DNA from 3 places in the Streptomyces sp. AHU1 genome. Region 2 is predicted to be linked to each of the others. Evidence: riboswitches for the same ligand, from Rfam matches in the RefSeq annotation. Region 2 holds a riboswitch; each other region holds the start of a gene.
The links. A riboswitch is a leader RNA that binds a small molecule or an ion and turns the genes downstream of it on or off. The one in region 2 is predicted to bind cobalamin.
Positions count from the first base shown of each region.

Region 1: another riboswitch for cobalamin. It lies ahead of ACICHK_RS35180 ((2Fe-2S) ferredoxin domain-containing protein); the one in region 2 lies ahead of ACICHK_RS10755 (cobalamin biosynthesis protein).
Region 3: another riboswitch for cobalamin. It lies ahead of ACICHK_RS35265 (CbtB-domain containing protein); the one in region 2 lies ahead of ACICHK_RS10755 (cobalamin biosynthesis protein).

Region 1 covers NZ_CP174283.1:7,949,325-7,959,185, forward strand. Annotated here, with positions in the region: gene ACICHK_RS35130 (condensation domain-containing protein) at 1-547, opposite strand, end outside; gene ACICHK_RS35135 (hypothetical protein) at 1,065-1,751, shown strand; gene ACICHK_RS35140 (hypothetical protein) at 1,824-2,105, shown strand; gene ACICHK_RS35145 (hypothetical protein) at 2,221-2,784, opposite strand; gene ACICHK_RS35150 (fibronectin type III domain-containing protein) at 3,016-4,002, opposite strand; gene ACICHK_RS35155 (glycoside hydrolase family 75 protein) at 4,383-5,093, shown strand; gene ACICHK_RS35160 (TetR/AcrR family transcriptional regulator) at 5,265-5,930, shown strand; gene ACICHK_RS35165 (PTS fructose transporter subunit IIA) at 6,018-6,434, opposite strand; gene dhaL (dihydroxyacetone kinase subunit DhaL) at 6,427-7,026, opposite strand; gene dhaK (dihydroxyacetone kinase subunit DhaK) at 7,115-8,107, opposite strand; cobalamin riboswitch at 8,306-8,430, shown strand; gene ACICHK_RS35180 ((2Fe-2S) ferredoxin domain-containing protein) at 8,491-8,889, shown strand; gene ACICHK_RS35185 (hypothetical protein) at 8,935-9,651, opposite strand.
Region 2 covers NZ_CP174283.1:2,347,855-2,357,715, reverse strand. Annotated here, with positions in the region: gene ACICHK_RS10770 (putative cobaltochelatase) at 1-516, opposite strand, end outside; gene cobN (cobaltochelatase subunit CobN) at 513-4,181, opposite strand; gene ACICHK_RS10760 (cobyric acid synthase) at 4,178-5,773, opposite strand; gene ACICHK_RS10755 (cobalamin biosynthesis protein) at 5,770-6,741, opposite strand; cobalamin riboswitch at 6,847-6,990, opposite strand; gene ACICHK_RS10750 (hypothetical protein) at 7,126-7,344, opposite strand; gene ACICHK_RS10745 (anion permease) at 7,365-8,606, opposite strand; gene ACICHK_RS10740 (class II aldolase/adducin family protein) at 9,100-9,822, shown strand.
Region 3 covers NZ_CP174283.1:7,971,188-7,981,048, forward strand. Annotated here, with positions in the region: gene ACICHK_RS35235 (protein kinase domain-containing protein) at 1-735, opposite strand, end outside; gene ACICHK_RS35240 (Gfo/Idh/MocA family protein) at 800-1,957, opposite strand; gene ACICHK_RS35245 (PadR family transcriptional regulator) at 2,141-2,704, opposite strand; gene ACICHK_RS35250 (nuclear transport factor 2 family protein) at 2,787-3,179, shown strand; gene ACICHK_RS35255 (ferredoxin) at 3,231-3,605, shown strand; gene ACICHK_RS35260 (histidine phosphatase family protein) at 3,633-4,208, opposite strand; cobalamin riboswitch at 4,254-4,415, shown strand; gene ACICHK_RS35265 (CbtB-domain containing protein) at 4,453-4,674, shown strand; gene ACICHK_RS35270 (acyl-CoA dehydrogenase family protein) at 4,926-6,116, shown strand; gene ACICHK_RS35275 (DNA gyrase subunit B) at 6,472-7,635, opposite strand; gene ACICHK_RS35280 (FAD-dependent oxidoreductase) at 7,999-9,135, shown strand; gene ACICHK_RS35285 (FUSC family protein) at 9,578-9,861, opposite strand, start outside.

The DNA.
Region 1 (9,861 bases), 5.6 Mb from region 2:
CGTCCGGGATGCGCTGCAGGGAGTAGGCGTCGACATTGGTGTGGTCGAAGGCCATGTACACACTGGTGGAGTCGTCCCGGACGACCGCCGTGTAGATGAGGTTCGGCCAGCCGAGCGCGTCCGCCGCGACGTCGAACCGGTCCTGCATGTACCGGGTCAGCACCACCGCGTCGGCGAAGTCGCCGATCACCTCGCGGTGCAGCGAGACGTCGTCCTCGTGGAGCGTGAACCGGTGCATGTCGTCGCCGGCCCACCTGAAGCCGCTGCGCAGCGTTTCATGGCGCAACGTCCAGCCGTGGAAAGCCTGTTCCAGCGCGTCGAGGTCGACCTGGCCCGGCAGGTCGAACGCCGTGCCGAGCCAGGTCGGCACGAACAGACCGTCCTCGCGGACCGACCGCGCCGTTCTGATGTGCGACTCCTGGATGTGGGCCGGCGGCCGTGGATCCGGCTGCAGCGCCGCGGCGGCCGCGACGGTCGCCTTGCTGAACGTCCACTCGATGAGCCGTCCGGGCCGGACCTCGCAGCGCTGAATATCAGAAATTCGCACAGTGGCGTCTCCTTCATAGAAGACACAAGCTTGATCAAGGGAAAGCCGTCCGCGCGCGGTGCTGGATGTGTCGTCCGTTTTCCAGTGAAACGTGTGATGCCTCGAACGACGAAGCGAGATCCCGGCGGTGGGCGCGCACCGCGCATCGGCCTTTCCCCAGGGCGAGTTGACGGAACCGTTGGGCGGGGAGCCCTCGGTCCGAGGGCTCCGTCCGCGATGGGGCCGTGACCGGACCGAACCCCCGCGGCGCGAACCGGCTGCCGGAGCGAGAGGCGTCAAGCCGCTGGAGCGGCAAATGGGTGACGGGGCGTGGAGTGCCGTGACCGCGGCGAGAGAACCGTCGTTCACGAGGGGAAGCGGCGCCCTTGGACCAGCGGAATTCGCCACTGACTCCGATGCGAAGTCCCGTACCGCTCAAGATGACCGCTGCTGACGGTGCGACGCGCGTATCGCACCGGCCGCACGCACGACAGCACGGAACTCGACGGGTTCCCATTTTCAGTATCGAAGGGCTTTAATGCGCAAGCTTCACAAGGCCGCGCTCATCATGGCAGCGGCCAGCAGCCTGTCCGCCGTCGGCATCGGCGCCAGCCAAGCCGACGCTCCCGCCGGACGCGACAACGCCACTCCGGCGTCAGTCCCCGATCAGCCGATTGCCCAGGCCGCGGCTCCGGCGCCTGCCTCCGAGTCGGATGCGCAGTCCGCCCCGGCGGGGTCCCAGCAGACCAGTTACGCCTCCGCCTCGGCCTCGTCCCAGGGATCGGCACAGGCCTCCACCTCGCCGTACCAGCAGCAGGCCGCTCCTTCACGGCAGACCCAGGTCATGCCGCAGCAGGCCGCTCCCCAGCAGCAGGCTGCTCCTGTGCAGCAGGCCGCTCCCCAGCAGCAGGCCCAGGTCATGCCGCAGCAGGCCGCTCCTGTGCAGCAGACCCAGGCGATGCCGCAGCAGGCCGCTCCCCAGCAGCCCCAGGTCATGCCCCAGGTCATGCCGCAGGTCGCTCCGCAGGTGGCCGTGCCCCAGCCCTTCGGCCCGAACGCTCCGATGCATGTCGCCCCGCAGGTGAACCCGCAGCTCAACCCGCAGGTGAACCCGCGACTCAACCCGGAGGTCGGACAGCTCGGTTCACCGCAGCTGCCTCCGGTCGGCCTCGGACAGGTCGCGGCGCCCCCCGTCGGCCAGCTGGGGCTTCCCCGACTCGGCTGAAGGCCTGCCCGTAATCACCCGTAGTCCCGATTCGATGTCGCGGATCCGATCCGCTCGACCAACGGAGAACCAATGCGCACGTTCCAGAAGGCAGTCCTCGTGGGCGCCGCTCTCATCGGCAGTGTCGGCACCATCGGCGCCAACACCGCCTTCGCGTACGGCGATGAGGGCCATGACAATTTCGACGTCACACAGGGTGTCGAGTGCCGCTCGCACGACATGAACGTCCAGGTGATCGGCGACCTCGGTGCCGTCACCGGCCTGGCCGGCAACCTGCTGAACGGCGAAGGGGCCCCGGGGGCGCAGAAGAGCAACCTCGGTTCGAACATGGGCTGCAACAGCCGGGCGTTCTGACCGGCCCCGCCACCGCTCACTCCGGCCCGCACGGATCGTCTCCGGGGTCGGCCGAGACCCCAGGTCATGTCTGTGACCTGGGGTCTCGTGGTGTCGCGGGGCGGACATGTCCGGATCAGAGCCGGTGGGGCTTGGACCGGCGGCGCAGGAACCACACCGCCGCCACCGTGCCGGTCACGACCAGGGCCCCGCCACCCACGACCGTGGCCGTGCCGTAGTCCTTCACGGCTCCGCCGAGCCCGCCCATGACACCGCGCGACGGCGACGGCGACACCCTCGTCGAGATCGTGGGGGTCGCGGGGGCGGTGCTGGCCGCGCTCGCCGCGACGATGATCGACTGGGTGCCCGCCGTCGTGCCGTCCTGGCAGACGACGATGACCGTGAAGGTTCCGGGGCTCACGCCCGTCCAGGCCGCCGACTGGCTGCTGCTCGTCCCGGTGAGCGGCATCTGGCGCCCCTGGGCGAAGTTCGTCTGCCCGCTGGAGAGCAGCGAGGCGTTGCCGAAGCTGCTTCCGTTGCTCGGGCAGGCGCTGGTGGTGACCGAGACCGAGGTGCCACTGGTGCTCACGGAGATCCCGGAACCCCATGCGACGGCCGCCGGGGCGGACAGGGTGAGGGGAAGCGCAGCGGTGGCGGCCACGGTCAGGCCCGAGCGAAGAAGTTTCTGAGTGGTACGCATAGGAACCGCCCTCCAGCGGCACGGTTGGCGGTACATCCCATGCGCCGCCGAGGATCGGAAGGCCCGTGCTGCCTCAGTGCGAGCCAATGCGTCCCGGGCCTGGCCCGCATGCGGACGGGGACCGGGCAGGTGACGGATTCCGCCGTCCGGCGGACTGCCGGCACGGCCGACGGTCCGATCCCTCCGAGGGGCCACCGCCACCGCGTCCGGCACCAGGCGCGAGAGGACGCCTCAGCCGCGGCCCGTCGTCACCGTGCGCTCCGCGGAGAGCGCGCCCCACGTGCCGTCGGGCAGTTTCGCCCGGATCCGCACCCGGTACGTCACGTCCGCCTCCCGGCCGATGTAGAAGCTGTGGGTGCAGGTGCCGCTGGGCGGACTGCCGCCCCAGACGAGCGAGGTCACGGCACGCCCGTCGAGCTGGATCCGGTACTCCGTGATCACCCCGTCGACCTCGGGCGCGGTCCACGCCAGGTCGATGTAGTACGCCCCGTCGCGCCGGTGGGTCGTCGCCCGGAAGCCGGCGGGCGCCGTGTCCCGGCCGTCGTCCGGCCCCGGCGCGGTGGTGATCCGGACGGTGCCGCTCGGCGGCGAGACGTTGTCCGCGGCGTCGCGGGCCCGCACGGTGAAGACGTAGGCCGTGCCCGGCCGCAGTCCGGTGACGACGGCGGCCGTCTGTGCGCCGCCCACGCTGTGGATCTTCGATGCGCCCTGGTAGATGTCGTACGACGCCACGCCTCGCGCGTCGGACGACCTCGTCCAGGAGAGCTGGACCGCCCGGCCGCCGACGGCCTTCCCGCGCGGGCCGCCGGGGCGGGTGGGTGCGGTGCGGTCGGCCGTGACCGCGGCGGGGGTGGTGGCCCGCACCGGTTCGCTGAGCGGCCCCGGTACCCCGTCGGCGTTCCGGGCCCGGACCCGGAAGACGTACGAGGTGGACGGTTCGAGCCGGGTGATGTCCACCATGTGCTCCGAACCGGGCACCTCCTTGACCTTGGTGGTGCCGCGATACACCTCGTAGCGGGTGATCCTCGGGTCTTCGGAGGCGAGGTTCCACATGACGTGCACGCTGGTCGAGCTGCCCGCCGCCGCGGTCACGCCCGTCGTCGCGGCGGGCAGCCGTGCGCCCTGGCCGGACGCCGGGGCGCCCCATCCGCAGGAGGAGAGCGCGAGCAGCGCTCCGCACACCAGCGCGTGAGGGACGGCGGGGGGAACGGGTCGCACGGGTCTGTCCTCCCTCGGCGGGGATCGGCCTGCGCCTGATTGGTCTGTACCTATAAGACACGGATGGCGCGGTCACATCAAGAGGGCGGACGTCATCGACCGGGCCGTCGCGGGGTGCGTGTGCCGGTCCCCGACGCGATGTGAACTCACCGTGCCCCCGGGGGAGTTGCTGTTCGCGGCGCGAACAGCTGTCGTCGCCGGTACCGCGCCGCCGTGCGCGGTCGGGCGGCCGGAGCCGGTTCCGGCTCGGGCCCTCGGCCGTGCGGCGCCCGCGGAAACGGCCGTGCACCGTCCGGCCCCCTCCCGGTGGACGCGCTGTCGGACCCCCACCAGATTTGGGCAGATGAGCGTCCATGTCCCCCAGGAGAGGGTCTCCCATCGTGCGTGTCCAGTCGCTGGCGCTGGCCGCGGCCGCGTCGGCCGCCCTGCTCGCCTCGGCCCCGGTGGTGCTGTCCACGACCTCCACCACGGGCCGCCCCGGAAGCCCCGCCGAACCCGTGCGGGAAGGCTCCGTCCGGGCCGCCGACCTGCTGGCGAAGCTCGATGGCTGTACCGCCGTCTCGCGCGGGCGTTACCGCAGTGACGACGGAAAACGTGCCGACATCCCGGTCTGCGGCACCCGGGACGCGGTCTTCTGGACGGCCGACATGGACATCGACTGCGACGGCAGGGCGGGACCCCTGTGCAACAGCCGCACCGATCCGCTCTTCTCCGAGACCACGGCCTTCCAGCAGCCCGACGGCCGGTACCTGAGCGCCGAGACCCTGCCCTACATCGTCGTACCGGCGCCGAGCGGCATCTGGAACTACCGGGACCACGGCATCGGGCCCGGCTCGGTGGCGGCCGTGATCTACCGCGACCGCGTCCAGTACGCCGTCGTCGGTGACGTCGGCCCGCAGGACATCATCGGCGAGGCCTCGTACGCCACGGCCGCGGGGCTCGGTGTCCGCCCGGATCCCCGCGGCGGCGGCGCGCCTTCCGGGGTGACCTACCTCGTGTTCAAGAACGCCCGGGTGTCGCCCGTCCAGGACCACGGCGCCGCGGCGGCGGAGGGGGAGCGGCTGACCCGGAAGCTCCTGGGGGACGGCTGAGGCCGGCGGACCGTGGGCTCACCGGCCCGTCCACCCCGCCGGACCGCTCCACCGCGGTGCGGCTCGTCGCCGCCAGGGGACGGAAAGTCCTCGGAGCGGTGCGGAGATGGCTAGGATCACCGCAGCCCTGGGCAGCATCCGCGGACGGAACCGGGAACCGAGGAGTCATCAGTGCCGGACGGCGCGATCGGCGAACGCCCCGGTCCGGCTCGGGGCCGTACCGGACGGCCGCCGCTCACCGACGAACGCAGGGCCGAGATCCGGCTGGAGATCGCCCGCGCCGCTGTGGAACTCTTCGTGACCCAGGGCGTGACCGCCACCACCGGGGACCAGATCGCCCGGGCCGTCGGCCTGTCCACGCGGACCCTGTGGCGCTATTTCCCGGGCAAGGAGAGCTGTGTGAGCCCGCTGTTCGCGGCGGGCATCGACGCGATCGCCGCGGCGCTGCGGGCCTGGCCCGTGGGCGCTCCCCTGGAGGACGCCCTGGAGCAGGTGTCCACGAACGGCGAGGGGACGATGGCGATGCCGGAGCCGCCGAGGGTCCGCACGCTGCTGAGGCTCACCCGTACCGAGCCGGGACTGCGTGCCGTCTGGCTCCAGGCCCATGACGAGGCCGAGCCGGCGTTCGCCCGCGCGCTCGCCGACCGCGCCGGGCTGGGCGCCGTCGACCTGCGCTCGGAGATCCAGGCAGCCATGCTCAACGCGGCGCTGCGCGCGGCGGTCGAGCACTACGCGTGGCACACCGACGAAGCGGAGCCCGATCCCGCGACGGCCCGGGCGGAGCTGGCGGGCACCATCCGCTCGGCCCTGATCGTCGCGGCGGACGGAATCGCCTGACCCCGGCCCCCGCGCTTGCCGGATCCCGTACGTCCCGGCGCTCGGGCGGAGCGCTCCCGCGGCCCCGGGTCCCGCGCCCGCCGGTCCTCAGACCTTCCGGTAGGTGTACGCCTCCGCTGCCGCCGCCTCCACCGCGGCGAGGTCGGCGCCCGCCGAGGCCGTGACGACCGCGGCCACCGCTCCCTCGACAAAGGGGGCGTCCACCAGCCGTGTGCCGTCCGGGAGTTCGTCGCCCTCGGCGAGCAGAGCCTTGACGGTGAGCACGGCACTGCCCAGGTCGGTGAGTACGGCGACCCCGGCGCCGCGGTCCACGGAGGCCGCGGCGGCGGCGATCACGTCCGCGCTGGTACCGAGTCCTCCGTCCAGGGTGCCGCCCGCCGGCGCGACGGGAGCGAGCGTGCCGCCACCGGCCAGGCCCGTGGCCAGTTCGGCGACGGACGCGGCGACGGCGGCGCTGTGCGAGACCAGCACGATGCCCACGAACCGTTCCCCGGTGTCACTCACCGGCCGCCTCCACGAGTGCCGCGATCAGCAGTGCCGAGGACGTGGCGCCCGGGTCCTGGTGCCCGATGCTGCGCTCGCCCAGATAACTCGCCCGGCCCTTGCGGGCCTGCAGCGGTGTCGTCGCCACGGCACCCTCCTCGGCCGCGGACTTCGCCGCGGCGAACGACTCGGCGAGCGCGTCGACCGCGGGCACCAGGGCGTCGATCATGGTCTTGTCGCCGGGCGCGGCTCCGCCCAGTGCCATGACCGCGTCGACGCCCGTGCGCAGCGCGTCCGTGAGCTGTTCCCCGGTGACCTCGGGGGCGTCCCCGAGCGCCTTGCCGGTCCGGCGCAGCAGGGTGCCGTACAGCGGCCCGGACGCGCCGCCGACCGTCGAGATCAACTGCCTTCCGGCGAGCGCGAGTACGGCACCGGGAGTGTCCGGAGCGTCCTTCTCCAGGGCGGCGGTCACGGCGGTGAATCCGCGCTGCAGATTGCTGCCGTGGTCGGCGTCACCGATGGGCGAGTCCAGCTCGGTGAGCCGCTCCGCCTCACGGTCCACCGACGCGGCGGTCACGGTCATCCAGCGGCGGAAGAAATCGGCGTTCAGCACGGAATCTCCTTGCGTGGTACGGAAGTCGGCCTGGTGTCGGTCGGTGGCCGGGTGCCGGGCGGCACCCGGCCACCGACACCGACCGGGTTCACACGCCCCAGCGGAGCCCCGGCGTCTTCACCGGCGCGTCCCACAGCCGCAGCAGTTCCTCGTCCACCTGGCACAGGGTCACCGAGGCGCCCGCCATGTCGAGGGAGGTGACGTAGTTGCCGACCAGGGTGCGTGCCACGGGGATGCCGCGTTCGGCCAGCACCCGCTGCACCTCCGCGTTGAAGCCGTACAGCTCCAGCAGGGGAGTGGCGCCCATGCCGTTGACGAGGAGCAGCACCGGATTGCGCGGTGCGAGGTCGTCCAGGACGGCGTGCACCGCGAAGTCGGCGATCTCGTGCGACGTCATCATCGCGCGCCGCTCCCGGCCCGGCTCGCCGTGGATGCCGACCCCGAGCTCGAGCTCCCCGGCCGGCAGGTCGAACGTCGGGCTGCCCTTGGCCGGAGTCGTGCAGGCGCTGAGCGCCACACCGAAACTGCGGGAGTTCTCGTTGACCTTCCGGGCCAGTGCCTCGACCGCCTCCAGGGGCGCGCCCTCCTCGGCGGCGGCGCCCGCGATCTTCTCCACGAACAGCGTCGCGCCCGTGCCGCGCCGCCCGGCGGTGTACAGGCTGTCGGTGACGGCCACGTCGTCGTCGACGAGGACCTTGGCGACGCGGATGCCCTCGTCCTCGGCCAGCTCCGCCGCCATGTCGAAGTTGAGGACGTCTCCGGTGTAGTTCTTCACGATGAACAGCACGCCCGCGCCGCTGTCCACGGCGGCCGCCGCCCGCAGCATCTGGTCCGGGACCGGGGACGTGAACACCTCGCCCGGGCACGCGGCCGACAGCATCCCCGGGCCCACGAATCCGCCGTGCAGCGGCTCGTGCCCGGACCCGCCGCCGGAGACGAGACCCACCCTTCCCGCGACCGGGGCGTCCCTGCGCACGATCACACGGTTGTCGACGTCCACCGTCAGTTCCGGATGGGCCGCCGCCATGCCCCGCAGCGCGTCCGCCACCACCGTCTCCGCCACGTTGATGAGCATCTTCATGGGTACCTCCCGGTTTCAGTGACGGACTGTCAGGTGTATGGGGTGAGGTGATGGGACGCGAGTCGGTGAGAGGGCTGTCACCCCCAGTATTGACCTTGCCGTGGCGAAGGTCACGCGCGTGGACGCCCGGGGGCGTACGCGGCACGGGGCCGAGGTCGCCGGATGAGATGATGACCGGCGACATAAGGCGACGGCGGTACGAGGAAGCCGGTGTGAATCCGGCGCGGTCCCGCCACTGTGACCGGTGAGTGAGCTCCGGCAGGCCACCGCCCCGACCGGGGTGGGAAGGCGGAGCAGGCCAAGACCCGGGAGCCAGGAGACTCACGCGGTCGCCTCCTCGAACGACACCGGGGCGGATCTCCCCGGGAGGGGAGTGGCACGCCGTGCCCGAGACGCCGTTGGAAGAGACACCGGGAGAACCCGTGCGGGCGGGCGGCGCCGTGCCGTGCCGGGTCGTCGTCTGCCGGGACTGCTGCTGCGGCAGTCCCAAGGTGACCGGAGTGGACCACGCCGTACAGACCGCGCGACTGCGCGCGGACGTACCGGTGCGTATCTCCGAGTGCCTCGACGTGTGCGACCAGGCCAACGTCGTCGTCGTGCAGCCGTCCGCCGCGGGCCGGGCCGCGGGAGCACGGCCGGTCTGGCTCGGACTCGTCAACGACCCGGACGCGACCGAGGACATCGTGACGTGGGTGCGCGCCGGAGGCCCGGGAGTGGCACCGCCGCCGGACATCCTCGACCTGTACACCTTCACCCCGCCTCGGCGCGCGACGGATTCCTGAGGCCCGCGCACCCTGCTCGGGCCGGCCGGTCCCGCACCCGGGCGTTCAGTGGAGGATGCTGACCGCCCGGGCGATGACCAGCAGGGACGTGAGGAGCGCGGCCACGCTCTGGATGCTCATCAGGAGCTTCGCGCGAGCGGAGAGGGGCATCGTGTCCGTCGGGCTGAAGGCCGTCGAGTTGGTCACCGAGATGTAGAGGTAGTCCACGAGGGTCGGCACCCAGTCGGAGGTTTTGCTGGCGCCGTCGGCGACCTCCTCCACCGCGTCGTCGTTCTCGTCCTGCGAGAACCGGAAGTCGGCCAGGGGCAGGTCGCCGCGGGGGGCCTGGGTGCGCACGACGGGGCCGCCCCGATCGAGTTCCCAGTACGCGAGTCCGAAGGCGATGATGTTCGTCAGCCACACCTGCAGCGCCGCGAGCAGCAAGGAGCGCCCGTCCTTCACCTCGGCGTGGACCATCTGGTGGATGAGGACGCCGAGAGCGGTGAGGTTGCCGGTGGCGATGAGCAGGACGAGGGTCAGCGACAGGAACCGGAAGACCTTGGTCTGCCGGGTGAGCCTCCTGGGGTTGATGGCGATGAGCGGCACCAGCAGCAGGAGCTCCAGGGCCGGCAGCACGTAGCGGGGGGCGACGAGGAGCTGCTGGGGAAGTGCCACGTACAGGGCGATGGCGATGAGCGTGGCTGCCGCGGCGGGCAGCCGCGCTTCACCGCGGCGCTCGTGCCTCGGATGCCCGGTCCGGGCGACGGCACGGCTTTTCACCACGAGCGGTGCCCTCCTTCCGATGTCGGTCAGGGCGTCACGGGGTGCTCCGGCCGCGGGGGTGACCCCGCGCGTGAGGTTCTGCCCAGGGGTGATCGACTACCCCGTGCGGAATGGCGCAAGCGGGCGGGAGCCCGTGTTCGCGCGGGTCCCCGGCGCGGGCGGCCGGAGTGCGTGAAGGTGACCTGCCGTATGCCGGCCACGACACGGGGT
Region 2 (9,861 bases):
CGCGGCGTGCCGTACGGAGACGCCCTCGCGCTCGACGTACGAGGCGCCCATCGCGGCCGCGTCCAACAGCAGGTCGACCAGGTGGTCGTGGAGCAGATTGACCTCGTCGACGTACAGGATCCCGCGGTGCGCGTCGGCGAGCAGTCCCGGCTCGAAGGCCTTCACGCCCTCCGCGAGCGCCCGCTCGATGTCCAGGGCGCCCACCAGCCGGTCCTCGGAGGCACCGACGGGCAACTCGACCATGCGGGCGGGGCGTCGTGCGCCGGTGCCCGCCTCGTGCGGCCCGTCCGGGCAGACGGGGTCGGGGGAGCCGGGGGCGCAGGAGAAACGGCACCCGGAGACGACGTCCACCTCCGGCAGCAGCGCCGAAAGGGCGCGCACGGCGGTCGACTTGGCGGTGCCCTTCTCGCCGCGGACCAGCACACCGCCCACGGCGGGCGAGACGGCGTTCAGCAGCAGCGCGAGCCGCAGATCGTCCTGGCCGACGACGGCCGTGAACGGGAAGGGGGTGCTCACTGGTCGTCGCCCTCCAGGTCGCCTTCGAGCTCCAGATAGGTGGCGCGCAGCCGCTCCAGGGTGTCCGCGTCCGGCTCGGCCCACAGGCCCCGGTCCGCCGCCTCCAGCAGCCGTTCTGTGATCCCGCGCAGCGCCCACGGGTTGGACTTCCGCATGAACTCCTGGTTCTCGGGCGAGAACACGTACTCGGCCGACAACTTCTCGTACATCCAGTCGTCCACGACCCCGGCTGTCGCGTCGTACCCGAAGAGGTAGTCCACGGTCGCCGCCATCTCGAAGGCGCCCTTGTAGCCGTGCCGGCGCATCGCCGCCATCCAGCGGGGGTTGACCACCCGGGCCCGGAAGACCCGGTGCGTCTCCTCGCCCAGCGTGCGCGTCTTCACCTGGTCCGGTACGGCGGAGTCGCCCACGTACGCCTCGGGGGAGGCCCCGGTGAGGTGGCGGACCATCGCGACCATGCCGCCGTGGTACTGGAAGTAGTCGTCCGCGTCGACGAGGTCGTGCTCGCGGGTGTCGACGTTCTTGGCCGCCACCGCGATCCGCCGGAACGCCGTCTCCATGTCGCCGCGCGCCGCCCGCCCGTCCAGCCCACGCCCGTACGCGTATCCGCCCCAGACGGCGTACACCTCGGCCAGATCCGCGTCGCTGCGCCAGTTGCGCGCGTCGATCAGCGGCAGCAGCCCGGCGCCGTACGCGCCCGGCTTGGAGCCGAAGATGCGGGAGGTGGCGCGCCGCCGGTCACCGTGCTCGGCGGTGTCCTCGTCGGCGTGCGCGCGGACGAAGTTGCGGTCCGCGGGCTCGTCCAGCTCGGCGACCGCCCGTACGGCGTCGTCGATCAGCCCGACCACGTGCGGGAACGCGTCCCGGAAGAAGCCCGAGATGCGGACCGTGACGTCGATGCGCGGGCGGCCCAGCTCCTCCAGGGACACGATCTCGAAGCCGGTGACCCGGCGCGAGGCGTCGTCCCACACCGGGCGGCAGCCGAGCAGCGCGAGGATCTCCGCGATGTCGTCGCCCTGGGTGCGCATGGCGGACGTGCCCCACACCGTCAGCCCGACGGACGTCGGGTAGTCACCGGTGTCCTGGAGGTAGCGCTGCACGAGCGAGTCCGCGAGGGACTGGCCGACCTCCCAGCTCAGCCGGGACGGGATGGCCTTGGGGTCGACGGAGTAGAAGTTGCGGCCGGTCGGCAGGACGTTGACGAGCCCGCGGGTGGGTGAGCCCGAGGGGCCCGCCGGGACGTAACCGCCGTCCAGGGCCTTGAGGATGTGCGCGATCTCGTCCGTCGTCCGGGCGAGCCGCGGCACGACCTCGCGGCACGCGAACTCCAGCACCGCGACGGCGTCGGGGAGTTCGGCACCGAGGAGGTCGCGCACCAGCGCCGGGACCGCGGCCGGGTCCCAGCCGCGCTCCTCCATGCCGAGCGCCGCCCGGCGGCACAGCTGCTCCAGCAGGTCGATCGCGTCGGCCGCCGTCCGGGCCGGGCCCTCCACGAGGTCCGTCAGCTCGACGGGCGCCTTCACCGGAGCGCCCGGCTCGGCCAGCAACTCCTTCTCCACCAGGCCGAAGTGCTCCGCGAGCGCGGCGCGCAGACCGGGCAGGGCGTTCGCCGTGCCGCCCCACACCTGCGAGGCGCGCAGCACGGCGAGCACGAGGTTCACCCGCGGCTCGGCCTCCGGGCCGCCCCCCAGGACGTGCAGACCGTCGCGGATCTGCACGTCCTTGATCTCGCACAGGTAGCCGTCGATGTGCATCACGAACTCGTCGAAGTCGCCGTCGTCCGGCTGCTCGTCGACGTGCAGGTCGTGGTGGAGCTCGGCCGCCTTGACCAGCGTCCAGATCTGCGCGCGCACGGCCGGGGCCTTGGCCGGGTCCAGGTCGGAGACCAGGGCGTACTCGTCGAGGAGCTGCTCCAGCTTCGCGAGGTCGCCGTAGGTGTCGGCGCGGGCCATCGGCGGGACGAGGTGGTCGACGACGGTGGCGTGCCCGCGGCGCTTGGCCTGCGTGCCCTCACCGGGGTCGTTGACGATGAACGGGTAGACCAGGGGGAGTTCACCGAGGACGGCGTCGGGCGCGCAGCCGCCGCTGAGCCCGAGCCCCTTGCCCGGCAGCCACTCCATCGTGCCGTGCTTGCCCATGTGGACGACCGCGTCCGCGCCGAAACCCCCCTCCGATGTCGCGGCCTCCAGCCAGCGGTAGGCGGCCATGTAGTGGTGCGACGGCGGCATGTCGGGGTCGTGGTAGATCGCGATCGGGTTCTCGCCGAAGCCGCGCGGCGGCTGGATCATCACGACGACGTTCCCGAACTCCAGGCAGGCGAGCACGATGTCGTCGCCGTCCACGTAGAGGGAGCCCGGCGGCTCGCCCCAGGCCTCCAGCATGCCCTCGCGCAGCGCGGGGTCGAGGGTGTCGAACCAGGCCCGGTAGTCGGCGAGCGGCACGCGCGCCGGGGCGGCGGCGAGCTGCTCCTCGGTCAGCCACTCGACGTCGTGGCCGCCGGCGGCGATCAGCCGGTGGATCAACTCGTCGCCGTCGTCGGGGTATTCGGTGAGGGCGTAGCCCGCGTCGCGGAGCGCGTCGAGGACCCGCACGGCGGAGGCGGGGGTGTCGAGACCGACGGCGTTGCCGACCCGCGAGTGCTTGGTCGGGTAGGCGGTGAAGACGATCCCGAGCTTCTTCTCCGCGTTGGGCTTGTGCTTCAGCCGGGCGTGCCGCAGGGCGATCCCGGCGACCCGGGCGGCCCGCTCGGGGTCGGCGACGTACACCGGGACGTCGTCGGGGCCCTGCTCCTTGAACGAGAACGGCACGGTGATCAGACGGCCGTCGAACTCCGGGATGGCCACCTGCATCGCCGCGTCCATGGGGGACAGAGCGGCGTCCGAGGCGTCCCAGGCGCTCTTCGACGAGGTCAGGCACAGGCCCTGGAGCACCGGGACGTCGAGGTCGGCGAGCGCCCCGATGTCCCAGGCCTCCTCGTCGCCGCCCGCGGACGCCTCCGAGGCGTGGGTGCCGCCCGCGGCGAGGACCGTGGCCACGAGCGCGTCGGCCCGGCCGAGGATCTCGTACAGGCCCGGGTCGGCTCCGCGCAGCGAACCGCAGTACACGGGGAGGGCGTTGGCGCCGCGTGCCTCGATCGCGTCGCACAGGGTGTCCACGAACGCGGTGTTCCCGGACAGTTCGTGCGCCCGGTAGAACAGCACGCCGACCGTCGGCCTGCCCTCGGTGAAGGGGCGCTCGCCGTGCACGCCGAACTCCGCGGTCCGGTGCGGCTCCTCGAAGCCCTCGCCCGTCAGCAGCACGGTGTCGGAGAGGAACCGGGCCAGCTCCCCGAGGTTGGCCGGACCGCCCTCGACGAGATAGCGCAGCGCCTCGGCGACCACACCGGCAGGCACCGACGACTCGGCCATCAGCTCGGCGTCCGGTACGGACTCGCCGCCCAGCAGCACGGTCGGGATCCCGGACGCCTTCAGGAAGGCCAGCCCGTCCTCCCAGGCCCGCTTGCCGCCCAGCAGCCGTACGACGGCCAGGTCCGCGCCCTCGACGAGCGCGGGGAGTTCACCGGCGACGTCCACCCGGGTCGGGTTGCCGATCCGGTAGGCGGCGCCGCTGGCGCGGGCCGCCAGCAGGTCCGTGTCGGCGGTCGACAACAACAACACAGTGCTCATGCGGGTGCTCCCGGGGGGATGAAGGGCAGTCCTTGCGGCGCGCCGGACTCGATGAGCCGCCACAGCGCGTCCGTGTCCGCGTGTTCCTCGATCAGGTCGCCGAGCCGGTCCAGCTGCTCCTCGCGCAGCGCCGCGAACGACGTGTCGGGGGCCGGCACGAAGCGGCGGCCCGCGGCGGCGGCCACCTCGCGCAGGAAGGCCCGCCGGAAACCGTCCGACTCCAGTGATCCGTGCCAGTGCGTGCCCCACACGGCGCCGACCCGGCAGCCGTCTAGGCCCCGGCCGGCGGCGTCGGACATGAACGTCTCGCCGCCGGTCACCTCGGCGACGCCGTGATGGATCTCGTACCCCTCGACGTGCTCGCCGAGGGCCTCGCCGACCGGCCGTGCCAGGGTCTTCTCCCGGGCGAACCGCACGCGCACGGGCAGGAGTCCGAGCCCGTCGACATGACCGGCGCGGGACTCGACCTCGTCCTCGATGTGTTCGCCGAGGAGCTGGTAGCCGCCGCAGACGCCGAGGACGGGCCGTCCCTCGGCGGCCCGGTGCGCGATCGCGTCCGCGAGGCCGCGCTCGCGCAGCCACCGGAGCGCCTTGACCGTGCCGCGGGTGCCGGGCACGACGACCAGATCGGCGTCGGCCAGTTCCTCGGCCCGGTCCACGAACCGCACGACGACGCCGGGTTCGGCGGCCAGCGCGTCCACGTCGGTGAAGTTGGACATCAGCGGGACCGCGCAGACCGCGACCCGCAGGACGTCCTCGCCGACGGGGGAGGAGACCGCCGACTCGCGGACGGCCCCGCGCAGCGAGACGCGCAGGCCGTCCTCCTCGTCGATGCCGAGCCCGTGCCGGAACGGCAGGACGCCGTACGTGCGCCGCCCGGTGAGGCCGTGCAGCATGTCGAGGCCCGGCTCCAGCAGGCTGACGTCACCGCGGAACTTGTTGACGAGGAACCCGGCGACGAGTGCCTGGTCCTCGGGGGACAGCAGCGCGACCGTCCCGAAGAACGAGGCGAACACCCCGCCCCGGTCGATGTCGCCGACGACGAGCACGGGGAGCCCCGCGTTCCGCGCCACCCCCATGTTCACGATGTCGGTGCGCCGCAGGTTGATCTCGGCCGGGCTGCCGGCTCCTTCACAGATCACCGCGTCATACGTGCCCCGCAACTGCGCCAGACAGTCGAGGACGGTCGCGAGGAGTGCCTCCTGGCGCCCCCCGCGCAGTCTGTCCCCGGCAGACGCGCCGCCCGGCGCCGGCTGATCCGAGGGTCCGGCCGTTCCGAAGAACCCGCGCGCGCTCATCTCGCCCACCGGCCTGCCCATCAGGACGACCTGGCTGGTGCGGTCGCCGCCCGGCTTGAGCAGCACGGGATTCATCAGCGCGGTCGGCTCCACGCGGGCGGCCTGCGCCTGCATGGCCTGTGCCCGCCCGATCTCGGCGCCCTCGCGGGTCACGAACGAGTTCAGGGACATGTTCTGCGCCTTGAAGGGCGCGACCTTGACGCCCTGGCGTACCAGCCACCGGCAGATCCCGGCGGTCACGACGCTCTTCCCGGCGTCGGAGGTGGTCCCGGCGATCAGCAGCCCGCCGCTCATGCGGTGCGTCCCTTCCTGGTGGACAAAACCCGTCCGGTTCGGCTGAGCAGGACCCGGGCGACGGCGCTCACCCCGAGCGCGAGCCAGCCGACGCGCCGGGAGAGCCGTACGGCCCGTTCGATGTCGTGGACCTGGACGGCGCGGCCCGTGCCGCCCAGCACGGGCCGGTGCTCGACCCGTCCGCCGTACGAGAGGGTGCCGCCGAGCCGCACGCCGAGCGCGCCCGCGAACGAGGCCTCCACGGGCCCGGCGTTGGGGCTCGGGTGCCGGTGGGCGTCCGCGCGCCAGGCGCGCAGGGCGCCGCGCGGGTCGGGTCCGGCCGCGGCGGCGAGGACGGCGGTCAGCCGGGCGCCCGGCCAGCCCGCGAGGTCGTCGAGCCGGGCCGAGGCCCAGCCGTAGCGCCGGTGGCGGGGGGACTTGTGTCCGACCATGGCGTCGAGGGTGTTCACGGCGCGGAAGGCGACGAGCCCGGGCACGCCGGCGACGGCGCCCCAGACCAGGGCGCCCACGACGGCGTCGGAGGTGTTCTCGGCGACGGACTCCACGACGGCGCGCGCGACGCCGTCGGCGTCCAGCGCCTGCGGGTCGCGTCCGCACAGGTGCGGCAGCCGCTCCCGGGCCACGCCGAGGTCACCGGCCGCGAGCGCGCCGCCGACCGCCCGCGCCTCGCGGCCGAGGGAGGTGCCTCCGACGACGGCCCAGGTGGCGGCGGCGGTCAGGGAGATCGAAGCGGTGGGCGAGGTGCGGACGCTGCGGCTCGCGAGCGCGGCGAGTCCGGTGGCTCCGCCCACGCAGACGGCGGTGTGCAGGGCGCCCCACCCGCGGTGGTCGCGCCACAGGGTCCGCTCCACGGCAGCGGCGGCCCGCCCGAACGCGGCGACCGGATGCCCCCGGCGGGGATCGCCGAGCAGCAGGTCGCCGAGGAGGCCGGCGGCGGCACCGTACGCGAAGACGCGATCGGCACGCACGGGGTCAGCCGGCCGTGGGGTGCGGCGGAACCTTCGTACTCAGCGGAACGGGCAACGGGCAGCCGCGCATGGCGATATGTCCTCACTCAGGGTGTCCACGCCCTGGTTCGACGAGACCGGCGGTGAGAGTTCCTGGCTCCCGGGGAGTTCCTTCCCCGATGACAGTGGCGGGACCGCGCCGGATTCGCACCGGCTTCCTCTCATGCCGCCGTACTTGGCTCCGGCAGTCCACCACGGGGTGTGAACGGCCGTCAACTGGCTCTTGACCTGCGGAGGGACAGTGTGCGCAGGCCCACATACGCGTGGGGCGCGGGACGGTGATCCGTCCCGCGCCCCACGCGCGGTCCGCTCGGCGCGACCCGGTTCCGGGCCGCGCCTGACGGGCTACTTGGTGATGATCAGAGAGATGCCGTACGCCACCGCCGCGGCGCAGGCCGCGAAGCAGACGTACGCGCCGGTGGCCGCCGCGACCGCGGAACCGCCCTGGGACGTCTCCTTCTTGGAGAGGCCGGCGACGCCGAGGGTGAAGAGGGCGATGAGGGCCACGGACACTCCGAGGCTGACCCCGAAGACGGATCCGAGGGCCGACCAGTCGATGCTCATGCTGTTTCTTCCTTCGGGTCTCAGGCCGCGGCCGACGGCGCCGACGGGGTCACCGTGGACTCGGCCGGAGCGGGGATGGTGGCCGTGAGGCCTTCGGCCACGGTGCCGGCCGGGGGCGGGGTGACGGCGGCGATGGCCTGCGTCACCACACCGGGGGGCTCCTCGGTGTCGTTCACGTTGTTGTGGTCGATCACCTCGCGGCGCGAGCGGCGCCAGATCGCGAAGCTGGACGCGACCAGGAAGACGGCCACGAGCGCGGTGCCCCAGGTGCCGAAACCGGTCACCCATTCGGCGAGCGCGCCGACCAGGGCGGCGGCGGGCAGCGTGAGCACCCAGGCGACGGCCATGCGGGTCGCGGTGGACCAGCGGACCACACCGCCCTTGCGGCCGAGGCCCGCGCCCATCACGGAGCCGGAGACCGAGTGCGTGGTGGAGAGGGAGAAGCCGATGTGCGAGGAGGCCAGGATGACCGTGGCCGCGCTGGTCTGGGCGGCGAAGCCCTGACGCGGCTGGAGGTCCGTCAGGCCCTTGCCCATCGTGCGGATGATGCGCCAGCCGCCCAGGTAGGTGCCGAGCGCGATGGCGAGACCGGCGGAGAGGATGACCCAGACCGGCGGGTCGGAGTCGGGAGCGACGGCGCCACCGGCGACCAGGGCCAGGGTGATGATGCCCATCGTCTTCTGCGCGTCGTTGGTGCCGTGGGCCAGCGAGACCAGGCCCGCGGAGGCTATCTGGCCGGCGCGGTAGCCCTTCTTGGTGGCCTTGGTGTCGGCGTCACCGCTGAGCTTGTACGACAGGCGGGTCGCGACCATCGCCGCCAGGCCCGCGACGATCGGGGCCGCGACGGCGGGCAGGAGCACCTTGCCGACCAGGACGTCACCGTGCACGGCGCCGGTGCCGGCGGAGGCGATGGTGGCGCCGACCAGGCCGCCCATGAGGGCGTGCGAGGAGCTGGACGGGAGTCCGACGAGCCATGTCACCAGGTTCCAGAGGATCGCGCCGACGAGCGCGGCGAAGATCACCTCTGGCCGGATGCCCGTCTCGTCGACGAGGCCCTTGGAGATCGTGTTGGCGACCTCGACGGAGAGGAAGGCGCCGACAAGGTTGAGGGCGGCGGACATGGCCACCGCGACCTTGGGCTTGAGTGCGCCGGTCGAGATGGTGGTGGCCATCGCGTTGGCGGTGTCGTGGAAACCGTTCGTGAAATCGAACACGAGAGCGGTGACGATCACGATTCCGAGGAGGAGCGTGATGTGTTCCATTTACCCAGGCTTCTGTTGGACGTCAGTGGCAGGTGGACCGTAGGCAACCTGGGTGAACGGAAGGTGAACTGGGTCGGACCTGATGGTGTCCCGAACAGTGGACCGGCATTCCGCTTGTGTCGAGGGAGGGCCCGGCGGGTTCGAACGGATACGGAATTCCGTGCTCCGCTTGGGCTCCCGGACCCCGGTGGGCCGTTCGGGTCGGAGCAGGTTTGAACGGCGAGATCCCCGTCACGCCCAGGCTGTAGCCCCCGTCACGCCGTTCGGGGGGCCGGGAGGTGCGCTTCAGGGGTGACGTCCGGGTGCGGATCGGGTCGTAATGGACCGATCACGGGGTGTGAAGCGCGGTGAATGTCCGATCGGGGTTACGTGGACGTTTCATCGGTGTGATGTGATGTAAATCACATACAACCATGGGCTTTTGATGGGCCGTATTCGCCCCGGAACGCGCCCGTTCGGGGCCCTGGACGGCAGTTCCTGGCAGGATCGCGTCATGAATGAGCGGCACCGGGACGTACGGGACGGGCGCGAGCACCCAGGGGCGGCGGGCGAGCCCGGCGAGCGGGAGACGGGCGACGCCCTCCGGCGGACTTGGGACGAGCTCGTCGCGACGGCCCGCCGCACGGTCGCCGACGGGCTGGTCGTCGGCACGTCGGGCAACGTCTCGGTCCGCGTCGGCGACACCGTCCTGGTCACGCCCACGGGCGTCCCCTACGACCGGCTGGCACCCGACGACATCACCGGCGTCGGCCTCGACGGCCGGCAGGTGCTCGGTTCGCTGAGCCCGACCAGCGAACTGCCGATGCACCTCGCGGTGTACCGCGCCACCGAGGCGCGGGCGATCGTCCACACCCACGCGCCGCACGCGACGGCCGTCTCGCTCCTGGTCCCCGAACTCCCGCTCGTCCACTACATGGCGGCGGCCATGGGCGGCCCGGTCCGCGTCGCCCCCTACGCGGCCTACGGCACGCCGGAGCTGGCCGAGAACACGCTCCGGGCGCTGGCCGGCCGCACCGCCTGCCTCCTCCGGAACCACGGCACCATCGCCCACGGAGCCTCGCTGGACCAGGCGTACGACCGTACGGCCCAGCTGGAGTGGATGTGCCGCGTCTGGCTCCTGTCCGCCTCGGTCCCCGGCCTCGCGCCCGCCCTGCTCTCGCCGGACCAGCTGGAGGAGGCGGGGGAGCGGCTGCGGGGGTACGGCCAGCGGCCGTGAGGCCCCGCCGGACCGCCGCCGCGGGCGGTGGCGCGGCTT
Region 3 (9,861 bases), 5.6 Mb from region 2:
CCGGGCGGGTGGCGGAAGCTGCTCGCTCAGCATCGCCGCCAGCGTCGCGAGGGTGGTTCCCCGGCGCAGCGGGTGATGTCCCTCGACGGCGACGTACAGCATCATCGCCAGCGACCACAGGTCGGAGCCCGGGTCGCCCTCGCCGCCGGAGATGCGCTCGGGTGCCATGTAGTCGGGCGTGCCGATGACGGACCCGGTCGCGGTCAGGGCGGTCGAGTCCCTGATGGTCGCGATGCCGAAGTCGGTGAGGACGGGACGTCCGTCGGGCCTCAGCAGCACGTTGGCGGGTTTCACGTCCCGGTGCTGGATGCCGACGTCGTGAGCGGCCCGTAGCGCGGCCAGGATCTCGCGCCCCAGCCGGGCGGCGTCGACGGGTGCCATCGGCCCCTTCTCGAGCCGGTCCTGCAGCGATCCTCCGGTCACCAGTTCCATGACGAGCCACGGGTAGGTGTGCTCCCCGCCGTCCACCACGTGGTGGATGGTCACCACATTGGGGTGATCGACGCGGGCGAGCGCCCGTGCCTCGCGCAGTACCCGGGCCCGGAGCATCGCCGCTCCCTGCGGGTCGTACTCGGCGAGACCCGGATCGGGCGGCCGTACCTCCTTGAGCGCCACGGCCCGGTCGAGGACCAGATCGCGTGCACGCCACACCGTGCCCATGCCACCGCCGCCGAGCCGCTTCTCCAGCTCGAAGCGCCCCTCTATGACCCGTCTGCCGGAATCACCCTCACTCATGGCCGGAAGCCTACGAGATGCCGGTGACACGGCCCCACGCAGGTGACGCAACGCTCGCGGTCTGCTAGGCCTCCAGCGTCACCCATGCCCCCGACGCCGCCGAGCGCGCCATCGCGTCGAGTGCCGTCGCGCTGCGGACCGCGTCGGCCAGGGTGGCCCCGTACGGCCTGTCGTCGGCGATGGACCGCAGGAAGGCGTGCGCCTCGACGACCTTGAGGTCGTCGTAGCCCATGCCGTTCGCCGCGCCGGGCTGGAAGGCCCCGTAGTCCCCGGCCCCCGGACCGACGTACACGGTGCTGACCGGCTGGTCCTGGTACGACGTCCCCCGGCTGACGCCGAGTTCGCCCATCCGGCGGAAGTCCCAGAACACCGCGCCCTCGGTGCCGTGGATCTCGAACCCGTAGTTGTTCTGCTCGCCCACCGAGACCCGGCACGCCTCCAGGACGCCGCGCGCGCCGGAGACGAAGCGCAGCAGACAGTTGACGTAGTCCTCGTTCTCCACGGGCGCCGGCTCGCCGCCCGACGCGCGCGCGTGACCCGCGGTCGCGCCGGCCGGACGGGCCCGCAGCGGCACGAAGACCGCGGTGTCCGCCGCCAGCGCCTCGATCTCGCCCAGCAGGAAACGGGCCAGGTCGACACCGTGCGAGGCCAGGTCCCCGAGGACGCCGCTGCCGCCCCGCTCCCGTTCGTAGCGCCAGGTCAGCGCACCTTCGGGATGGGCCGCGTAGTCGCTGAAGAGGCGGATGCGCACGTGGGTGACGTCACCGATCCCACCGGAGACGATCAGCTCGCGGGCCGCCACGACGGCGGGGGCGCCCCGGTAGTTGAAGCCGACCGTGCCCCGTACCCCGGCCTCGGCCACCGCACTCGACACCGCCCGGGCGTCGTCGGCGGTCAGTCCCACCGGCTTCTCGATCCAGATGTGCTTGCCGGCCCCGGCCATGGCCACACCGATCTCACGGTGCAGGAAGTTCGGCGCGGTGATGCTCACGGCCTCGACCCGGGGATCGGCGGCGATCTCCCGCCAGTCGCGTACGGCGGTCGCGAAACCGTACCGCGCGGCGGCCTCCTCGGCCCGGCCGGGCACCTCGTCGGCGACGGCGACCGGTTCGGGACGCAGGGAGAGCCGCGGGAAGTGGTGGAGGACGCGGGCGTACGCCTGTGTGTGCACCCGTCCCATCCAGCCGAACCCCACGACAGCGACACCGAGCGCACGCACCATGACCGCCCTCCTTCGTGCCGGCCGCTCCGACCCGAAGCGCGCCGGGCCGACCGGACCCGAAACGCGCCGGGCCGACCGGACCCGAAACGCACCGGGCCGAACCCGGCCGGATCGAACCGGACCGCGCCGGAACGGGCCGAAACCGGTACCGCCCGCGACCAGGCTAATGCGGACACGCGGCCTTCAGCGGGTGGCGGACGCCCGTTGTTCCAGGACCAGCAGCGCCCGTTCCGCCCAGTCGATGATGGCCCGCTCGAAGGCGCGTCCCCCCAGGAGGGTGAGATACGGGCCGACGCGCTCGGCCGAGGCGAGGTACTCGTCCTCGGCGCGCCCGTCGAGCAGGCGGGCGCCGATCCGCTCGTAGTGCGCCAGCTTGGCGCGCGCCCCCTCCAGCCGCTCGGTGATCGCCACCCGGACGGCGTCGGCGTCCCCCATGTCGAGCGCGTACACCTTGACCATCAGCTCGTCGCGGATCGCGGTGGGTTTCGCGGGTCCCGAGGTGAAGGAGGCCAGTGCTTCGAGCCCCGCCGCGGTCAGCGAGAAGAGCCGCTTGTTGGGCCGGCGTTCCTGCTGCACCACCCGGGCCTCGATGAGCCCCTCGGACTCCATCCGGTCGAGTTCCCGGTACAGCTGTTGCGGGGTCGCCATCCAGAAGTTGGCCACCGAGGCGTCGAACCCCTTGGCCAGGTCGTAGCCCGACGCCTCGCCCTCCAGGAGCGCGGCCAGTACCGCGTTGCGCAATGCCATCCCGCAAGGCTAGACGGCCCCTGCCCACAGGACTAATCTTATCTGCACTTAATCAATTAATTGAGTAGAGGAGATGGGTGCGATGAACTCCTTCCGCAAGGCCGTGGAGGCCGGAGACCTCGACGCGGTCGAGGAGCTGCTGGCCGACGACGTCGTGTTCACCAGCCCCGTCGCCTTCAAGCCCTACCCGGGCAAGCCGATCACCGCGGCCATCCTGCGCGGCGTCTGGCGCGTCTTCAGCGACTTCCGCTACGTCCGTGAGATCGCCGGGGCCGACGGCCGTGACCACGCGCTGGTCTTCACGGCCAAGGTGGGCGACAAGGAGATCAACGGCTGCGACTTCCTGCACTTCGACGAGGACGGACGCATCGACGAACTCATGGTGATGGTCCGCCCGTTGTCGGCGGCGCAGGCGCTCTCCGAGGCCATGGGGGCGCAGTTCGAGCAGATCTCCCGGGAGGCGGCCGGCGCCTGAGGCCCGGCCTCGCGCCGTTTGAACCGACTCCCTCCGGCTACCCGCCTGTTCGTGACGACGACGCCTTCACAGCAGGAGCTGTTCCGGTACCTGGAGGACCGCTTCGAGTGCGCCCGGGCCTGTGCCGAATGCGCCAGGACCTCCACGCTGCGCGCGAGCCTCATGGATCCCGGCGGGCCGAAGAAGCAGGAGACCGCGCGGCGTTCGGGCATTCTCTGCGCGGAGGTGTGCGAGGCGACCTGCCAGGTGCTGTCCCGTCATCCGGGGCTGAGCGACCGGGAGCTCCGCGCCCGGCTGGAGTGGTGTCGTGACGTCTGCCTGGAGTGCGCCGAGGCGTTCGACGAATGTCCCGGGGCGGAGGCCGCCGCGCAGAACTGCCGTGACTGCGCCCGGTCGTGCTCGGACTTCATCGCCACGCTGCGATGAGGTCGCGCGCCGCCCGGAGCGGGCCGGTCAGACGAGCGGGCGTCCGGCGCGGACGTTCCAGCGCCCCGCGCGCCCGCTCAGCTCCGTGACGGTGAGCGGCGGCACGTCCACCCGCCAGAACGCCGACTCCGGTGCCCCCAGCGCCCGTACCACCAGGGCCCGTACGACCTCGGGCTCCACCACGGCGACGGTCCGTCCGCTGAACTCGGCCGCCGTGTCGAGGTGTTCCGCCACCCGGTCGCAGAACTCCCGCACCGACTCGCCGTCGTGCGGCGCCGACACCGGATCGGCGAGCCACCGCGCCACTGCCTCCGGCTCCTTCGCGCCCACCTCGGCGAGCGTCGCCCCGCGCCAGCGGCCCACGTCCAGAGGGGCCAACTCCGCCGTCTCGAGGCCGTCTTGAAGCCCGAGTGCCTCGGCGGTCTGCCGGCACCTCACGGTGGGGGAGACCCACAGCCGCCCGCCGGCCGGAACGGCACCCGCTTCGGCCGCCGTCCGGGCGGCTCGCAGGCCCGAGGCGTCCAGCGGACTCCCGTCGTCGAAGCGGGCCTCGCGCAGTGCCTCGCCGATCGCCGCTGAAACCAAGAACATCCGGGTGGTCATACCGTCATTCTCACAGTACGCCGGGGGCGTGCGCCCTTGGCCGGGGTGAGGCTTCGCGGTACGGTCGCGTGGATATTGACGACGGTTCGACGGAAGCCCGGTGGAATTCCGGCACGGTCGCGCCACTGTGAGCCCGGCGCACGCCACTCCGGCCAGGGGTGACGGACGCGGGTGAGTCAGACCCGTGGCCGTCGTCCCGTGCACCACCGAGATGGGACGCGAGTTCCCCAGGAGGTTCTGCCCCATGGCGCAGTCCGTCGTCCAGCCGACCGTCACGCCCACCGCCGTTCCCGCCAAGCTGCCGATCGGCGCGATCGTCCCCTGGGCGGCGTTCTTCGGTGTCCTGATGCTGGTCCTGCTCTACTTCGTCGGTGCCGAACAGGGCGCCACCTCCCTGGTCTCCGGCGAGAACGTCCACGAATGGGTCCACGACGCCCGACACCTGCTCGGCTTCCCCTGCCACTGACGGCCACGGGGGCGTACGAGCGACGGCATTCCGCGACGGCCGGGGGAACCCGGCCCGCACGAGGGGCGGTGCCCGGGTGACCGGACACCGCCCCTCGCGTGTGCGCGCACGCCCCTCGCGGCCGGCGGCCCGCCCGCACCCCTTGGCCCCGACGCGCGTCCAGGCGGCGCCCGTGTCATCGGCATTCCCAATTTCTGGAACACGTTCTACGGTGTGCGCCGTCAGGTCGGGCCCGGGAGGCAGGAGGCGCCGTGCATCTCGAATACACGCCGGAGCAGCAGCGGTTGCGGACCGAACTTCGTCTCTACTTCGCCGAGTTGGTGCCGGACAACGCCTACGCGCGCCACGGCGACCCGGCGGCGCAGAAGCGCTTCTACCGCGAGACGATCAGGCGGCTCGGCGCGGACGGCTGGCTCGGGGTCGGCTGGCCAGAGGAATACGGCGGGCGGGGCCTGACCCCGATGGAGCAGTTCATCTTCTTCGACGAGGCGGCTCAGGCCGGGGTGCCGCTGCCGCTGATGGCGCTCAACACCGTGGGGCCGACGATCATGCGGTTCGGTACGGAGGAGCAGAAGGCGTACTTCCTGCCGAAGATCCTCTCCGGCGAGATCGACTTCGCGATCGGCTACAGCGAGCCGGGCGCCGGGACCGACCTCGCCGCGCTCCGGACCAGGGCCGTACGGGAGGGCGACGAGGAGACCGGCCACTACACGGTCGACGGCCAGAAGATCTGGACGACCAACGGTGACACGGCCGACTGGGTGTGGCTCGCGGTCCGCACCGATCCGGACGCCCCGCCGCACAAGGGCATCACCATGCTCCTCGTGCCGACCTCCGACCCCGGCTATTCGTGCACCGTCATCAACACGCTCGCCTCGCACGACACCACCGCCAGCTACTACGAGAACATCAAGGTCCCCGCCACGCGCCGGGTCGGCGAGGAGAACAAGGGCTGGCGGCTGATCACCAACCAGCTCAACCACGAGCGCGTCACCCTCGCCGCGCACGGCACCATGGCCATCCGCGCCCTGCACGACGTCCAGCGCTGGGCGACGGAGACCAAGCTCGCCGATGGCCGCCGCGTCGTCGACCTCCCCTGGGTGCGCCGCCTCCTCGCCCGCACGCACACCAGGCTGGACGCCATGAAACTCCTCAACTGGCGCATGGTGAACGCCGTCCAGGAGGGCACGCTCACCCCGCAGGACGCCTCCGCCGTCAAGGTGTACGGCTCCGAGGCGCGCCGGGACGCGTACGCCTGGCTGATGGAGATCGTGGCGGCCCCCGGTGTCCTCAAGGAGGGCTCCGCCGGCGCCGTCCTGCACGGCGAACTCGAACGCGGCTACCGATCGGCCGTGATCTTCACCTTCGGCGGCGGCAACAACGAGATCCAGCGGGAGATCATCTCGTGGATCGGACTGGGGATGCCCCGGGTGCGGCGCTAGGCCCGTGTGACGAGGCTTTTCAGTCGGCACAAAAGCGGGACAGTCGGCACCGAACCGTCGGCACGGACTGGAGGGGAGTGTGACTCGGCACGCTGACTGTCGGGTCAGCACCGGATCTGTCGTCCACCTGCAGCCCCACTGAAGCGCGACGTCTCCCTCGGTCTCCGGGCTGCCTGGGTGCGCTACCTGGTCGAGTCCTTCGCTGCCGGTGCCCTGACCCGCGGTCGATCGGTCGAACAGTTCCTCGGCCCCTCGGACCCACTGGACGGTTTCGAGCCCAGAGTCGACCGTCGTGTGCTGCAGGCTGCCCTGCCGGCCCCGATTCCCGGGGGTCGGCAGGGCAGCCTGTTCCTGGTCAGTCCCGGCGGGCGCCCTGGATGATCCGGTCGATAACGGCTGCGGCCTGTTCCGGGTGTTCTCCCAGCCACCTGCCGAGGTGTTCCTGGACAGCCTGTTCGACGCAGGCGCGCACGGCGGCGTTACCCAGCCGGCCGCGCGTGGAGCCCTCGAACTCGGGATGGTCCAGCTTCACCGACACGACGGCTGTCAGACCGTCGCTGATCCGATCGGCGTCAAGGTCGGGATCCGTCGCAGTCAGCAGCCGCCGCTCCCGTGCGTATGCGGTGACTGCGGCCGCCACCCCGTCGCGGAAGCCGCGCTCGTGTGTGCCGCCGTCAGTGGGCCGGCTGTTGGCGAAGCTCCGGACCCGCTCGTCATGGGAGGCACGCCAACGCAGGGCCACCTCCACCGTCCCCGCCATCCGCGGTTCCTCCCGTTCGAAGCCGATGATGTGCGAATGAACGGGTTCCTCCTTCTGCTCGTCAAGGACGGCCACGAAGTCCCGCGCGCCGTCGGGGTACTGGAACCGCGCCGACCGCGCCTCGCCCGGTCGGCGCCGGTCGGTCAGAGAGATCTCCAAGCCCCGGTTCAGCAAAGCCAGTTCCCGGAAACGCTCGGCCAGCCCGTCGAACGAGTACTCCGCGGTTCCGAAGATGTCAGCGTCGGGCCAGAAGGTGATGGTGGTACCACTACCGGTCGACGTGCCCGCCTCGGTGAGCGGGGTGACGGCCACGCCGCGCGCGTACTCCTGAACCCAGCGGGCTCCCCCGCGCCGCACCTCGGCCGTCATCCGGCTCGACAGGGCATTGGCGACGAAGGGTCCCACCCCGCAGAAGCCGAGCGTCACATCGTGGCGGTCGCCGGGCCCCGGCCCGGTCTGCACGCGGGTCAGCAGGGCTTCGAGGCCGGAGATGCCCGTGTCCCCCGCTTCGTCGACGCGGACGCCCCGCCCATCGTCGGCGACACACACGCCGCTGTCGGATGTGAGAGCAATGTCGACGCAGCCGGCGTGGCCGGCCAGGACCTCGTTCACAGCCCGGTCGGCGACCTCGAACACCAGGTGGCGCAGGCCGCGTTCACCGGTCGAGCCGATGTACATCCCGGGCCGCTTCCGGATAGCTTCCCACCCCTCCAGCACCTGGATCCGGCTGGCGTCGTACTTGCCGACTTCCTCGCTCATGATGTCCCCTCCGATGCTGTCCGGCAGAACTCCTCAGCCTAGGCGGATCCCTGGAAAACACCAGGTCAGGCCATGTTTATCGAGTGCGCAGACGGGCGGGTGAGAGCCTGTCCGGAGACGGTCGATCCCGAGCGCGAACTGGCGCCGGATCGCCGCCACGGGCCCGGTGAAACCGCGTACGACACCGTTTTTTTGGCGGCCCCGAGGTCCCCCATTTCAATGATTTGCACGTCAGTCCGGAATTCCATGTCTGTCGGCTTCGCCGCCGCACTTTTCCGGTAGAAAGTTGCAGGTCACACCGGAAAACCTCGGGGCGTCCGGTTGCCCGGTCGGTCCGGATCGTTCGCCAAAGGATCGAGCATCGTGTCCTCTCGTCGAGTCGTCGTCATCGGTGGCGGGGTCATGGGCTCGTCCGCCGCGTGGCGGCTTGCTGCCCAGGGTGACCGCGTCACCCTGTTGGAGCGCTTCCCGCCCGGCCACGACCGGGGCAGCTCGCACGGCACCTCGCGGATCTTCCGGCTGGCCTACGCGGACCCCTTCTACGTCGGTCTCGCCGTGCGGTCTCTGCCGCTGTGGCGGCGGCTGGAGCAGGAGACGGGACGGCAGGTGCTCACCCTCACCGGAGCCGTCGACCACGGCCCGGCCGCCACGACCGAGGCACTGTACGAGACGCTGACCGTTGCCGGACGCCCCGCCGAGCGGCTGGCCCCGGAGGAGGTCGCCGAGCGCTGGCCGGGGCTGCGCGCCGACACCGGTGCGGTCTTCCACCCGGAGGCCGGACGCCTGCACGCCGACGAGGCGGTCACCGCCTTCCAGCAGGCGGCGCGGGCGCACGGCGCGGAGGTCCGGCACGGCGTCCGGGTGACCGGGCTGTCGGTGCTCGGCGACGCCGGGGTCCGGGTGGTCACCGGCACGGAGGAGGAACTGCGCTCCGATGCCGTCGTGGTCGCGGTCGGCGGCTGGGCGCCCGGAATGCTGGGCGGCGGTACCGCTCCGCCGGTCGGCGGCGTGCCGGTGCTGCGTGTCACCCAGGAGCAGCCCGCGCACTTCCCCGCGGCGGACGCGCTCGCCTGGCCCAGCTACATCCACCACCCGGGCGCCGCGCTGCCCATGGACGGCCTCACCGCGGACGGGGTGTACGGACTCGGCAGCACCGACGGCGTCAAGGCGGGCTTCCACGGCGTCGGCCCGGTCGTCGACCCCGACCGGCGCGACCGTACCCCGGACGCCGCGATCCTGCGGGAGCTGGCGGCGTACGCCGAGCGCTGGCTCCCCGGCGTGGACCACACCGCGCCCGAGGCCGTGACGTGCCTGTACACCACCACCCCCGACCATGACTTCGTCATCGACCGGCAGGGCCCGGTCACCGTGCTGGGAGGGTTCTCCGGGCACGGGTTCAAGTTCGCGTCGGTCATCGGCGAGCTGGCGGCCGCTCTGGTACGCGGAGAGCCCGGACCGAGCCGGTTCGCACTCGGACGCCCGCGTCCCACGAGCCACTGAGCCGTCCCGAGGAAGGGGCACCTCCCACCCATTCTCTCCAGCGCGGGCAGGAGGAACCGGCCACTTGTCCCGTCCCGTCCCGCCGCGCCCGCGCACCGAGGATCTGCCCTCGCCACGGTGTCCGGCCATGGGGCGGGGAGGTCGGACCATGGCCGCGCTGACGTCGATGTCCAAGGATCTTTCTGCATCGCGGGCCTTTGACAGGAGCGAGGCGTAGCGATCGAGGCGTTGTCGAAGAGCGCGCCGGGGTGTCAGAAGTTCCCCGCAGTGGATTCCTGCTCGGGCAACGGCGCAGTGCGCTTCAGGGCCGCCGTTTGCTCGCAGTGCCATGATCCGGGGACCGAGTGCGTGCTCTCCTTTCGTGACTTCGCACCGCACCAAGACACGGCGGGAAGGCTGCTTGCCGCTCCAGGAGGCGAGGCGCTCCCCGTGGCCGACTTCGTCACCCGCCCCGGTGCGCGGGTCCTGATCCGTCACCTTCCGCCGCCACGGCGGCCCGCACCCGCTGCTCCTCGCGAGCAGAGCCGACGTCCCGTTCCAGGGGTGTGCGGCTCACGGCTGTCGCGAGGTCTTCCAAGGCCCGTTTTTGCAGCTCCGCCTCGCGCCGCACGACCGAGCTCCCCTTGCCGGCGGCGTCCTCCCACGCGTGGAGCGCCTCCTCCACGCGTCCCCAGTCCGGATTCCTGTGCTCGCGCACGGCGACTGCCGCCTTCGCGGTGTCCGTCT